DNA from 3 places in the Kitasatospora sp. NPDC094016 genome. Region 2 is predicted to be linked to each of the others. Evidence: riboswitches for the same ligand, from Rfam matches in the RefSeq annotation. Region 2 holds a riboswitch; each other region holds the start of a gene.
The links. A riboswitch is a leader RNA that binds a small molecule or an ion and turns the genes downstream of it on or off. The one in region 2 is predicted to bind cobalamin.
Positions count from the first base shown of each region.

Region 1: it holds a riboswitch for cobalamin, as region 2 does, so the genes downstream of both, nicT (Nickel transporter NicT) here and ABT015_RS18740 (cobalamin biosynthesis protein) in region 2, are expected to answer to the same signal.
Region 3: it holds a riboswitch for cobalamin, as region 2 does, so the genes downstream of both, metE (5-methyltetrahydropteroyltriglutamate--homocysteine S-methyltransferase) here and ABT015_RS18740 (cobalamin biosynthesis protein) in region 2, are expected to answer to the same signal.

Region 1 is NZ_JBEOUK010000002.1:105,895-109,973, forward strand. Features, by position in the region: gene ABT015_RS02300 (short-chain fatty acyl-CoA regulator family protein) at 1-723, shown strand, start outside; gene nicT (Nickel transporter NicT) at 828-1,937, opposite strand; cobalamin riboswitch at 1,989-2,230, opposite strand; gene ABT015_RS02310 (ArsR/SmtB family transcription factor) at 2,328-2,660, shown strand; gene ABT015_RS02315 (nitrilase-related carbon-nitrogen hydrolase) at 2,773-3,714, opposite strand; gene ABT015_RS02320 (LacI family DNA-binding transcriptional regulator) at 3,893-4,079, shown strand, end outside.
Region 2 is NZ_JBEOUK010000018.1:47,016-51,094, forward strand. Features, by position in the region: gene ABT015_RS18735 (alpha/beta hydrolase family protein) at 117-1,229, opposite strand; cobalamin riboswitch at 1,530-1,659, shown strand; gene ABT015_RS18740 (cobalamin biosynthesis protein) at 1,768-2,736, shown strand; gene ABT015_RS18745 (cobyric acid synthase) at 2,733-4,079, shown strand, end outside.
Region 3 is NZ_JBEOUK010000002.1:89,768-93,846, forward strand. Features, by position in the region: gene ABT015_RS02240 (ABC transporter ATP-binding protein) at 1-346, shown strand, start outside; gene ABT015_RS02245 (ECF transporter S component) at 343-1,224, shown strand; cobalamin riboswitch at 1,254-1,475, shown strand; gene metE (5-methyltetrahydropteroyltriglutamate--homocysteine S-methyltransferase) at 1,641-3,956, shown strand; gene metF (methylenetetrahydrofolate reductase [NAD(P)H]) at 4,046-4,079, opposite strand, start outside.

The DNA.
Region 1 (4,079 bases), on a different contig from region 2:
TACCTGGAACACGATCCGCTGCTGTCCGAACTCGCGGCCCAGGACAGCCCGGAAGGCTCCACCGCCTGGTCGCTCACCCGGATCGGCCTGGCCAACTACTTCGCCGCCGCCCTCGTGCTGCCGTACGCCGCCTTCCACGCCGAGGCCGAATCGGCGCGCTACGACATCGAGCACCTCGCCGACCACTTCGGCGTCGGCTACGAGACGGTCTGCCACCGGCTCAGCACCCTCCAGCGGCCCCGGCTGCGCGGCGTACCGTTCTCCTTCGTCCGGGTCGACCGGGCCGGCAACGTCTCCAAGCGCCAGTCCGCGACCGACTTCCACTTCTCCCGCACCGGCGGCACCTGCCCGCTGTGGAACGTCTACGAGTCCTTCGCCGCCCCCGGCCGGGTCCACGTCCAGGTCGCCGCCATGCCCGACGGCCGGCGCTACCTCTGGACCGCCCGCGCCGTCACCCGCTCACCCGGCGGCTGGGGCCGCCCCGGCAAGACCTTCGCCATCGGCCTCGGCTGCGAACTCCGCCACGCCGCACGGCTCGTGTACTCGGCGGGACTGGACCTCGGCGACGTGGCGGCCGCCACCCCGATCGGGCTCGGCTGCAAGGTGTGCGAACGCCCGGCGTGCCCCCAGCGCGCCGCGCCCGCCATCGGCCGGCCGCTGGCGCTCGACGAGCACACCAGCACCTTCGTCCCGTACCCGGCACTACCCGACCCCCGGCGCTGAAGGCCGGGGGCGCAACTCCACTGCCGCGACCGTCTGCGGGCAGACCGCCGGGGGTGTCGACGATCGTCGACACCCCCGGGAACCGCCGGAACCGGGCGGGCGGGTCAGCCGGTCTTCTCGACGCGGGTGGCCCAGCGCTGCTCGACGTTGCTGAAGCGCCAGTAGGCGAGTGCGCAGGCCCAGACGACGACGAACATGCCGACGAGGATGTAGCCGACGTTGTCGAGGCTGATGTCGGCGATCCAGCCGGTGACCGGGTCGGTGAGGTCGAGCTTCTCGTGCAGCACGCCGACCAGTTCGATGGTGCCGATGACGAAGGCGACGGCGATGGACAGGCCGGTGATGGTGAGGTTGTAGTAGACCTTGCGGACCGGGTTGGAGAACGCCCAGTGGTAGGCGAAGTTCATGAAGGTGCCGTCGAGGGTGTCGAACAGACTCATGCCGCAGGCGAAGAGCAACGGCAGGCAGATGATGGCGTACCAGGGCAGACCGGAGGCGGCGCCGGAGCCGGCCATCACCATCAGGGCGACCTCGGTGGCGGTGTCGAAGCCGAGGCCGAAGAGCACGCCGACCGGGTACATCTGGCCGGGGCGGCGGATGGACTTGGTGAGCCTGCCGAGGATGCGGTTCATGAAGCCGCGCTCGTCGAGGTGCTTCTCCAACTGCTTCTCGTCGAACTGGCCGGCCCGCATGGCCTTGTAGACCTTGTAGATGCCGGCCAGGGCGATCAGGTTGAGCGCGGCGATGAGGTAGAGGAAGGTGCCGGAGACGCTGGTGCCGATGACGCCGAGCCACTGGTGGGCGGTGGACTTGTCATCGACCAGGGTGCCGGCGATCTGGGCGCCGCCGGCGACCAGGGCGGCCATCGCCATGACGATGCTGGAGTGGCCGAGGGCGAACCAGAAGCCGACCGAGACCGGGCGCTGGCCGTCGGCCATCAGCTTGCGGGTGGTGTTGTCGATGGCGGCGATGTGGTCGGCGTCGAAGGCGTGCCGCATGCCGAGGGTGTAGGCGGTGATGCCGAGGCCGACGCCGAAGGCCTGGTTGCCGATCGTGTAGTGGTTGGGCGCGACGAGCAGGAACAGCATGCCGAAGGCGACCACGTGCATGGCGAGGATGACGCCGAGCAGGCTGGCGGTGCGGACGGTGTCCTGGCGCCGCCAGCGCGGGGGCAGGGGCAGGGCGGATGACGGGGTGTCGTCGGTGAGGGTCATGACGGGCGGCCTCTCCAGCTCCTCGATGGGGGCACCCCCGGTGAGGTCGGGGGAGTCGTGCGCGCCGTGGCCGGTCTCCTGACTGGGGGATGGACAGTTCTGCCCGCGTCCGGGCAGGGCTGAGCGCACCCCGCGGCTCGTCTTCCCGTGCGCCGTACGGCACCGGTGACTGCCCGCAGTGGCTGCGGGCGCGCCGGGGGCACTTCCCGTTCACAGTGGCGAGGGCCGCGCCGGATTGGGCCCCTGAGGAGCTGTCACCGAACTTCCCGAACACCACGGCGGGGAACACCGTAGGGGCTCGGACAGCCAGTCGACAAGGCTGCGCAGTTGCGCATATGTTGCAATAACGCAAAGTGCTGACAAAGCCGTGACGAGGGGGAAGGGCAGCACATGCCCGAGGCAATCGATGCCCGAGCGGTCCAGGCGGCCGCCGCTGCGGTGGCCGACCGTGACCGGCTGCGCTCCGCGGCCGAGCGGTTCGCGCTGCTGGCCGAGCCCGGCAGACTGGCCCTGCTGGCGGCGATGCACGCTGCCGGACCGATCCCGGTCTCCGACCTCGCCGGCGCCTGCGGCATCAGCCCGACCGCCGTCTCCCAGACCCTCCGCATCCTGAGGGCCTCCGGCGTGGTCTCGGCCGAGCGGGACGGGCGGGTGGTCCGGTACCGGCTCCGTGACCCGGGCATCGCCCGTCTCCTCGACGAGACCCTGCCGAGGCGCGCCTGAGCGCGAGCGCCCGCTGAGCGTGCTGTCCCGGTGAGGTCCGGTCGCCTGGTCGGTGGTGCCGAAGGGCCTCCCCGTCCCCCGGCCGGAACCGGGCCGGGGAGGCCGGGGGGCGTCAGCGCTGGGCGGTCAGGGGCGCGTAGGCGTCGGGGCGGCGGGTGGTGTTGAAGGGGAAGAGTTCGAGCCAGTCGTGGCGCTGGTCGAGGTCGAGGTCGGCGACCAGGACGGCGGCCTCGTCGCGCGGTGCCCGGGCGAGCACGCGGCCGTACGGGTCGACGATGAACGAGCTGCCGTAGAAGGTGAGTTCGCCCTCGGTGCCGATGCGGTTGGGGACGACCATGAAGGTGGCGTTGGCGATGGCGTTGCCGGTGATGACCTGCTGCCACAGCGGCTGGGTGTCGAAGCCGGGGTGGCCCGGCTCGGAGCCGATGGCGGTCGGGTAGACGAGCACGTCGGCGCCGGCGAGGGAGTAGGCGCGGGCGAGCTCGGGGAACCACTGGTCCCAGCAGGTCGGCAGGCCGACGGCGGCGTCGCCCACCTCGGCGAGGGGGAAGGCGTCCTCGCCGGCCGGGCCCTGGCGGAACCAGGTGTCCTCGTAGTAGCCCTCGGTCACGGGGATGTGCAGCTTGCGGGTGCGCTGCACCAGGGTGCCGTCGGGGGCGACGAGGATCGCGGTGTTGTAGCCGAGGCCGTCGGGGCCGTCCGGTCCGTCGGCCTTCTCGAAGAGCGAGGCGTGTACGTGGATGCCGTGCTCGCGGGCGGCGGCCGCGGCGAACGCGAAGGTCGGGCCGGTGCGCAGGTCCTCGGGCTCGACGGCCTGCGGGTGGTCGGACTGGCGCAGCACGGCGAAGTACGGGGAGAGCGTGAGCTCCTGGAGGGCGACGAGGGCGGCGCCCTGCTCGGCGGCGAGGCGGATTCCCTCCAGCAGGCCGGCCCGGTGCTGCTCGGGGTCCGCGTGCCAGCGCTGCTGGACGAGGGCGACCCGCAGGGCGGCGCGCCGGGGCGCGCGGGTGCGGGCCGGGGACGCGGGCGGGTTCAGGGCGGTGATCAGGCGCATGGCGGGTCCTCGGGTCATCTCGGGTCATGGTGCCGGAGCAGCGGCCGAAGCCGTGCCGGAACGTTCCGGCACGGGTGACCCTAAGCTGTGCCGGAACGTTCCGGCAAGGGGGTGCGAGGAGCATCGCAGGCGCCCGGACCACGGGTGGCCGCCGGTACTGCGTCTAGACTTCCGGGCTGTGACCAGCCGATCCGTGACCCTGTTCGACGTGGCCCGGGCGGCCGGGGTGTCCAAGAGCACCGCCTCCGACGCCCTCCTCGGATCCGGCCGGGTGGCCGAGGCGACGCGCGAACGCGTCCAGGCCGCGGCCCGAGAGCTCGGCTACCGGCCGAACTCGGCGGCGCGCAGCCTGCGCCGCTCCAGCA
Region 2 (4,079 bases):
CTTGCGGCGGCGGTCGCGCTACCCGCCCGACCGGTCACGCTCCGTGGCTGACGGGTGAGGTTCGGGTTTCGTACAGAGGCCCTGTCGGTGTGACTTCTCGTGCGGGGGGGCTGGGTTCAGAGAAGGGGGGTGAGCCAGCGGCGGAGGAGTTCGGTGTAGTGGGTGGGGGCGGAGTTCCAGAGGGTGGCGTGGTCGGCGCCCGGGAAGGGCCGGAGGCTGACCACGCCGGGGCGGGCGGCGGCGAGGCGCTCGGCGGCGCGGAAGGGGGCGACCTGATCGTCGGGGCTGTGCAGCAGGAGGGTGGGGACGCGCAGGTCGGCGCCCTCGGCGATGCGGCTGAAGTCGGCGAGGTCGACGCCGGTGCGGCCCTCGGCGGCGAGGGCGCCGAGCTCGGCGGCGGCGCCGGTGTAGCCGGCCCGGGCGGCGCCGCGGCGGGCGGTGGCGGGCAGGTCGAGGACCGGCGAGTCCAGGACGAGGCCGCTGACGGCATGGGCCCAGGCGGAGCGGGCGGCCGTCTGGAGGGCCATGGTGGCACCGAGGGACCAGCCGTACAGGATGACCCGGCCGGCGCCGCTGTCGAGGGCGAGCCGGACCGCCGACTCGACGTCGCGCCACTCGGTCTCGCCGAAGTGGCCGAGCCCGTCCGGCGAGGCCGGGGCGCCCTGGTCGCCCCGGTAGGTGACGACGAGGGCCGGCAGGGCGAGGCGGTCGAGGACGGGGAGGACCGGGAGGGTCTGCTGCCGGTCGGCGCCGGGGCCGTGGACGAGGATCACCCAGGTGCCGCGTTTGCCGTCGAGGCGCCAGGCGGGGAGGGCGCCGAGTTCGCCGTCGGCGGCGGTGTCGGTGAAGGGGAGGCCGAGCGCCTCGGTGGGGTCGCCGAGGTGGACGCGGGGGGTGAAGTGGACCTCGGTGCCGGGGGTGAGGGTGCCCCGGTCCGCGCGGACGAGGCGGCGGGTGACGCCGTTCTCGTCGCTGTGCAGGACCTCCTCGACGACGGCGTGGCCGTGGTCGTCCCATTCCACGGCCCAGCGGCCGGGGCGCAGGCTCTCGGGGCGGCGGTTGAAGGTGATCCGGCCCGCGGCGAGGCTCCGCACCAGGACGGGGCCGGACTCCCGGGCGGCGCTCGCCGGGTGGACCAGCCGCTCGGAGGCCCGACGGCCGATCACCAGGACGGCGGCCCCGGCGCCGACGACGGCGGCCGCCACGACGGCCGCGGTTCCCCAACGCATATCGCTCCCCGCTCTGCTGGTCTTGGACCGGACGGTGTCCGGGCGGTGTGCGGACGGTGTTCGGGCACCAGTTCACCGGGGGGCCGCGCGGGCGGCCACCGGGCTGGGCCGTCCGGGGCACGACGGGGGCTCGGGCGGGGCGTCGGGCGGGGCGGGCGTCAGGCACGGCGGGGCGTCGGGCGGGGCGGGCGGATCGGAGGTGGCGACGGGGCTCCGAGGTGTGACCAACCCCTCCGTGACCTCGGTTGACTCCCGGTTCGGCCGCGTGATGGGATCCTGGGGCCAAACGGAGGCATGCAGAGGAAGCCGGTGCGAGTCCGGCGCGGTCCCGCCACTGTCACCGGGGAGCACGCTCGGAACATCGCCACGGCGGGCCGTCAGAAGCCGCTGGAAGGCCCGGGGGTGCGTCCGACCCGGAAGCCAGGAGACTCTCGCCCCCGGTACGTCGATCCAGGGCGCGGACCCTGAGTGAGGACACGCACGCGATGCAGGCTGCCCCGCCCTGCCGGACCCCACGCGGCCTTCCGCCGAACCCGCCGTGCGCCCGCTGACCCGCGCCGCCGCGTTCGCGCTCGGCGCCGCCGCGGGCTTCGCCGCCGACGCCCGCTTCGCCGACCCCCGGCGCGGCCACCCGGTGGCCGTCTTCGGCAGTGCGGCGACCCGGCTGGAGCGGCGGGTGTGGCAGGACGACCGGGTGGCCGGCGCCGGGTACACGGCGCTGTGCGTGGGCGCGGTCGCGGCCGGCGCGGCGGCCCTGGACCGTACGGTGGGCCGGCGTCCGCTGGGCCGGACCGCGCTGGCGGCCGCCGCGACCTGGACGGTGCTGGGCGGCACCTCGCTGACCCGCGAGGCGCGCACCATCGGCCGGTCACTGGCCACCGGCGACCTGACGGCCGCGCGGGAGCGGCTGCCGCACCTGTGCGGGCGGGACCCGAGCGCGCTGGACGGGCCTCAGATCGCCCGCGCGGTGGTCGAGTCGGTGGCCGAGAACACGGCGGACGCCGTGGTGAACGCGCTGGTCTGGGGCGCGCTGGCGGGCACCCCGGGGCTGCTGGCGTTCCGCGCGGTGAACACGCTGGACGCGATGGTCGGCCACCGCTCGCCGCGGTACGCCCGGTTCGGCTGGGCCTCGGCCCGGCTGGACGACGTGGCGGGCTGGCCGGGCGCCCGGCTGACGGCGCTGCTCACGGTGGCCGCCGCGCCGCAGCCGAAAACGGCCTGGCGGGTCTGGCGGCGGGACGGCTCGGCGCACCCGAGCCCGAACGCGGGCCAGGCGGAGGCGGCCTTCGCGGGCGCGGTGGGCGTCCGACTGGGCGGGACCCTCCAGTACGGGGAGCGGGTGGAGCACCGGCCGGTGCTGGGCGCGGAGTTGCGGCCGGTGACGGTCGACGACATCGAGCGGGCCTGCGTGCTCTCCCGGCGGGTGGGCGCGCTGGCCCTGGGTACGACGGTCGCGGGGCACGTCGCGCTGCGCTCGCTGACGACACGGTGGAAGGGAAGGGCATGAGCAACGCACTGCTGGTCGCCGGGACGACCTCGGACGCGGGCAAGAGCGTGGTGACCGCGGGCATCTGCCGCTGGCTGGCCCGACAGGGGGTGCGGGTCGCTCCGTTCAAGGCGCAGAACATGTCGCTGAACTCCTTCGTCACCGCCGACGGCGCCGAGATCGGCCGGGCACAGGCGATGCAGGCGCAGGCGGCCCGGGTGGAACCGGAGGCGGCGATGAACCCGGTGCTGCTGAAGCCGGGCGCGGACGGCCGCAGCCAGGTGGTGCTGCTGGGCCGGCCGGTCGCCGAGGTGGGCGCGCTGGACTACCGCGAGCGCAAGCCCGTCCTGCTGGAACGGTCGCTGGAGTGCCTGGCGGATCTGCGCCGCCGCTACGAGGTGGTGGTCTGTGAGGGCGCCGGCTCGCCCGCCGAGATCAACCTGCGGGACCGGGACATCGCCAACATGGGCCTGGCGACGGCCGCCGGGCTGCCGGTGGTGGTGGTCGGGGACATCGACCGCGGCGGCGTCTTCGCGGCGATGTACGGGACGCTGGCACTGCTGTCGGCGGAGGACCAGCGGCATGTGGCGGGCTGGTTCGTCAACAAGTTCCGCGGCGACGCGCGGCTGCTGGCGCCCGGCCTGGAGATGCTGCACGGGCTGACCGGCCGTCCGGTGCTGGGCACCCTGCCGATGCTGCCGGGCCTGTGGCTGGACGCCGAGGACTCGCTGGACCTGTCCACGGTGGTGGACCGGGTGGACGGCCGCGGCCCGCTCGGGGCGGACGTGCTGCGGGTCGCCGTGGTGCGCTTCCCCCGGCTGTCGAACTTCACCGACCTGGACGCGCTGGCCCAGGAGCCCGGCGTGCTGGTGCGCTGGGTGACCCGGCCGGAGGAACTGGCCGACGCCGACCTGGTGGTGCTGCCCGGCACCCGGGCCACCGTGGCCGACCTGGCCTGGCTGCGCGAACGCGGCCTGGAGCCGGCGCTGAAGGCGCGGGCGGCGGCCGGGCTGCCGGTCCTCGGAGTGTGCGGCGGCTACCAGATGCTGGCGCGCGGGATCGAGGACGAGGTGGAGTCCGGGGCCGGCTCGGTCGACGGCCTGGGCCTGCTGCCGACGCACGTGCGGTTCGGCGCCGAGAAGGTGCTGGCGCGGCCGGTCGGCACGGCGTACGGGCAGCGGGTCGAGGGGTACGAAATCCACCACGGGGTGGTGGCCGTGGAGGGGGGCGAACCGTTCTTCTCCGATGACGACGGGCACGGCCTGGACGGCTGCCGGGTCGGCCCGGTGTGGGGCACGACCTGGCACGGCGCGCTGGAGAACGACGGCTTCCGTCGTGAACTCCTGCGCGAGGTCGCCGCGTTG
Region 3 (4,079 bases), on a different contig from region 2:
CCTGGCGATCCAACTGGCCGCCGCGCCAAGGGTGGTGCTGCTGGACGAACCCACCCGAGGGCTCGACTACCACGCGAAGGAGGCGCTCACCGGCATCGTGGACGCCCTCGCCGCCGAAGGCCGTACGGTCGTCGTCTCCACCCACGACGTCGAGTTCGTCGCCGCCACCGCCGACCGGGTGGTGGTGATGGCCGAGGGCGAGATCGTCGCCGACGGCCCCACCGCCCAGGTCATCGTCGCCTCGCCCACCTTCGCCCCCCAGACCGCCAAGATCCTCGCCCCGCTGCCCTACCTGACGACCCGGCAGGTGGCCGAGGCCCTGGCGCCCGCCGAGACCGCCCGGTGAGCGCCGTCCGAATCCCCGGCCGGGCCCGCGTCGTCGCGGCCCTGGCCGCCTTCATCGGCTTGGTCGCCTTCACCTGGCCGTTCGTCGTCGCCCCGGGAAAGTTCGGCTCCTCCTACGCCCCGCCGCTGATCTTCGGCGCCCTGCTGATCCTGGTGCTCGCCGTCGTCATCGCGGAGATCGCGGCCGGCGGCATCGACGCCAAGGCCCTCGCCATGCTCGGCGTCCTGTCCGCCGTCAACGCCGGGCTGCGCCCGCTCGGCGCCGGCACCGCAGGAGTGGAGACGGTCTTCTTCATCCTCGTCCTGGCCGGCCGGGTCTTCGGCCCGGGCTTCGGGTTCACCCTCGGCTGCACCTCGCTGTTCGCCTCCGCGCTGCTCACCGGCGGCGTCGGCCCCTGGATGCCGTACCAGATGTTCGGCTGCGCGTTCGTCGGCATGCTCGCCGGGCTCCTGCCGAGAACCCGGCGGCGGCGCTGGGAGGTGGCGATGCTGGCGGCGTACGGGGCCTTCTCCGGGTACCTCTTCGGCTTCCTTCTCAACCTCTCCTTCTGGCCGTTCTCCACCGACCCGAACAGTTCCATCGCCTACCTGCCGGGGCTGCCGTTCACCGAGCAGTGGCACCGCTACCTGCTCTTCGACCTCGCCACCTCGCTCGGCTGGGACACCGGCCGGGCCGTCACCACCTTCACGGCCGTGCTCGTCGTCGGCCCGGCCGTCCTCACCGTCCTGCGCCGCGCGGCCCGCCGCGCCAACTTCGAGCCCGTGGTGCGCTTCGAAGCCCCGGACGGTCGACGAGTCACCACGAACGGCACCGCCGGCGGCACCGCGAACGGCACCGCGGACGGCGAGGGAGTCTCACCATGCGGACGGCTTCCGTGAATTCCGCGTCGGCCCCGGTGGTTTGCCCCTAAGCTGGCCACGCAGCTGGTTCGTCCTGTCCGCCAGGCAGGACGTCGCAAGAGGGAACCCGGTGGGAATCCGGGACTGCCCCGCAGCGGTGAGTGGGAACGACCGCCGTCATACGCACTGGACCCGGGACGGGTCTGGGAAGCGATGGCCAGTAGGTACCGGACGCAGACAGGCCCGGTGCGCCCACGAGTCCGAAGACCTGCCCGTTGCCCGCCCGCGGACCGTTCCGCGTGCGGATACCCCGGTGACCTCGTGGGCGGGTCGGCGACCATACCAGGCGGATCGGGCACACGCGTCGACGTGAGCCGCCGCCCGGTTCGTCATCCCTTCGCGCTCTCGTCCCGTCCCCGGGCACTTGAGGAGCCAGACTCGCGAAGGAGAGTCCCTTGACCACGAAGTCCGCAGCCGCGGCGACCAGGGCCACCGTGTACGGCTACCCCCGGCAGGGCCAGGGCCGGGAGCTGAAGAAGGCCATCGAGGGCTACTGGAAGGGCACGGTCACCGCCGACGCCCTGCGGGAGACGGCGGTCGGCCTGCGCCGGGAGAACTGGGCGCAGCTCGCCCAGGCCGGGGTCCTGGAAGTGCCCACCGGCGACTTCTCGTTCTACGACCACGTACTGGACACCACGGTCGCCGTCGGCGCGATCCCGGCCCGCCACCGGGCGGCCGTCGAGGCGGACGCGCTGGACGGCTACTTCGCCATGGCGCGCGGCACCCAGGAGGTCGCGCCGCTGGAGATGACCAAGTGGTTCGACACCAACTACCACTACCTGGTGCCCGAACTCGGCCCGGACACCGTCTTCACCGCGGACCCGGCCAAGGCCGTCGGGGAGTTCCGGGAGGCGCTGGCGCTCGGCCACACCGCACGCCCCGTGCTGGTCGGCCCCCTCACCTACCTGCTGCTCGCCAAGCCCGCCCCCGGTGTCGCCGAGGACTTCCAGCCGATCACCCTGCTGGACCGGCTGCTGCCGGTCTACGCGCAGCTGCTGGCGGATCTGAAGGCGGCCGGCGCCGAGTGGGTGCAGCTGGACGAGCCCGCGCTGGTGCAGGACCGCACCCCGGCCGAGCTGAACACCGCCGCCCGCGCCTACCGTGAGCTGGGCGGCCTGGCGGACCGTCCGAAGCTGCTGGTCGCGAGCTACTTCGACCGGCTGGGCGGGGCCCTGCCCGTGCTGGCCAAGGCCCCGGTCGAGGGCCTGGCGCTGGACTTCACGGGGCCCGCCGCTGCGAACCTGGACGATCTGGCCGCCGTCGGCGGGCTGCCCGGCAAGCGGCTGGTGGCCGGGGTGGTCGACGGGCGCAACATCTGGATCAACGACCTGGAGAAGTCGCTGGCGACCCTGGCGACCCTGCTGGGCCTGGCCGAGCGGGTCGACGTCGCCCCGTCCTGCTCGCTCCTGCACGTGCCGCTGGACGCCGCCGCCGAACGCGACGTCGACCCGCAGATCCTGCGCTGGCTCGCCTTCGCCAAGCAGAAGGCCCGGGAGGTGGCGCTGCTGGCCCGGGGTCTGCGCGAGGGCACGGGGGCGATCGCCGCCGACCTGGCCGCCAACCGCGCCGACCTCGCCTCGCGCGCCAACTCGCCGATCACCCACGACCCGGCGGTGCGTGCCCGTACCGCCGCCGTCACCGCCGACGACACCCGCCGCGCCCAGGCCTACCCGCAGCGGGCCGAGGCCCAGCGCGCCCGGCTCGGCCTGCCGCTGCTGCCGACCACCACCATCGGCTCGTTCCCGCAGACCTCCGAACTGCGGGTCGCGCGGGCCGATCTCACGGCGGGCCGGATCGACGCGGCGGCCTACCGGGAGCGGATGGAGACCGAGGTCCGGGAGGTCATCGCCTTCCAGGAGAAGGCCGGACTGGACGTCCTGGTGCACGGCGAGCCCGAGCGCAACGACATGGTCCAGTACTTCGCCGAGCAGCTCACCGGCTACCTCGCCACCCGGCACGGCTGGGTGCAGTCCTACGGCACCCGGTACGTGCGCCCGCCGGTCCTGGCCGGGGACATCTCCCGCCCGCACCCGATGACCGTCGACTGGTTCGGCTACGCGCAGGGCCTCACCGACCGCCCGGTCAAGGGCATGCTCACCGGCCCCGTCACGATGCTCGCCTGGTCCTTCGTCCGCGACGACCAGCCGCTCGGCGACACCGCCCGGCAGGTCGCCCTCGCCCTGCGCGACGAGGTCACCGACCTGGAGGCCGCGGGCGCGGCCGTCGTCCAGGTCGACGAGCCGGCCCTGCGCGAGACCCTGCCGCTGCGCGCCGCCGACCGCCCGGCGTACCTGGCGTGGGCCACCGAGTCCTTCCGCCTGGCCACCTCGGGCGTCCGCGCGGACACCCAGGTCCACACCCACATGTGCTACGCCGAGTTCGGCGCGATCATGACGGCGATCGACGAACTCGACGCGGACGTCATCTCGCTGGAGGCCACCCGCTCGCACATGGAGGTCGCCGGAGAACTCGCCGGGGCCGGCTACCCGCGCGAGGTCGGGCCGGGCGTCTGGGACATCCACTCCCCGCGCGTCCCGAGCACCGAGGAGGCCGTGGAACTGCTGCGCGCGGGCCTGGCCGCCATCCCCGCCGAGCGGCTGTGGGTCAACCCCGACTGCGGCCTGAAGACCCGCGGCTGGACGGAGACCCGCGCCTCGCTCGACAGCCTCGTCGGCGCCGCCCGCCACCTGCGCGCGGAGCTCGCCGGCTGACCCGCCGGTGACGCGACCCGGCCGGGCCCCGCACGCCGTGCGGGGCCCGGCCGGGTCGGGCCGCTTCCCCGACGGCGGCCCGGCCGGTTTCACCCGGACCCGGGAAGCCCGAGGTTCTGGTAG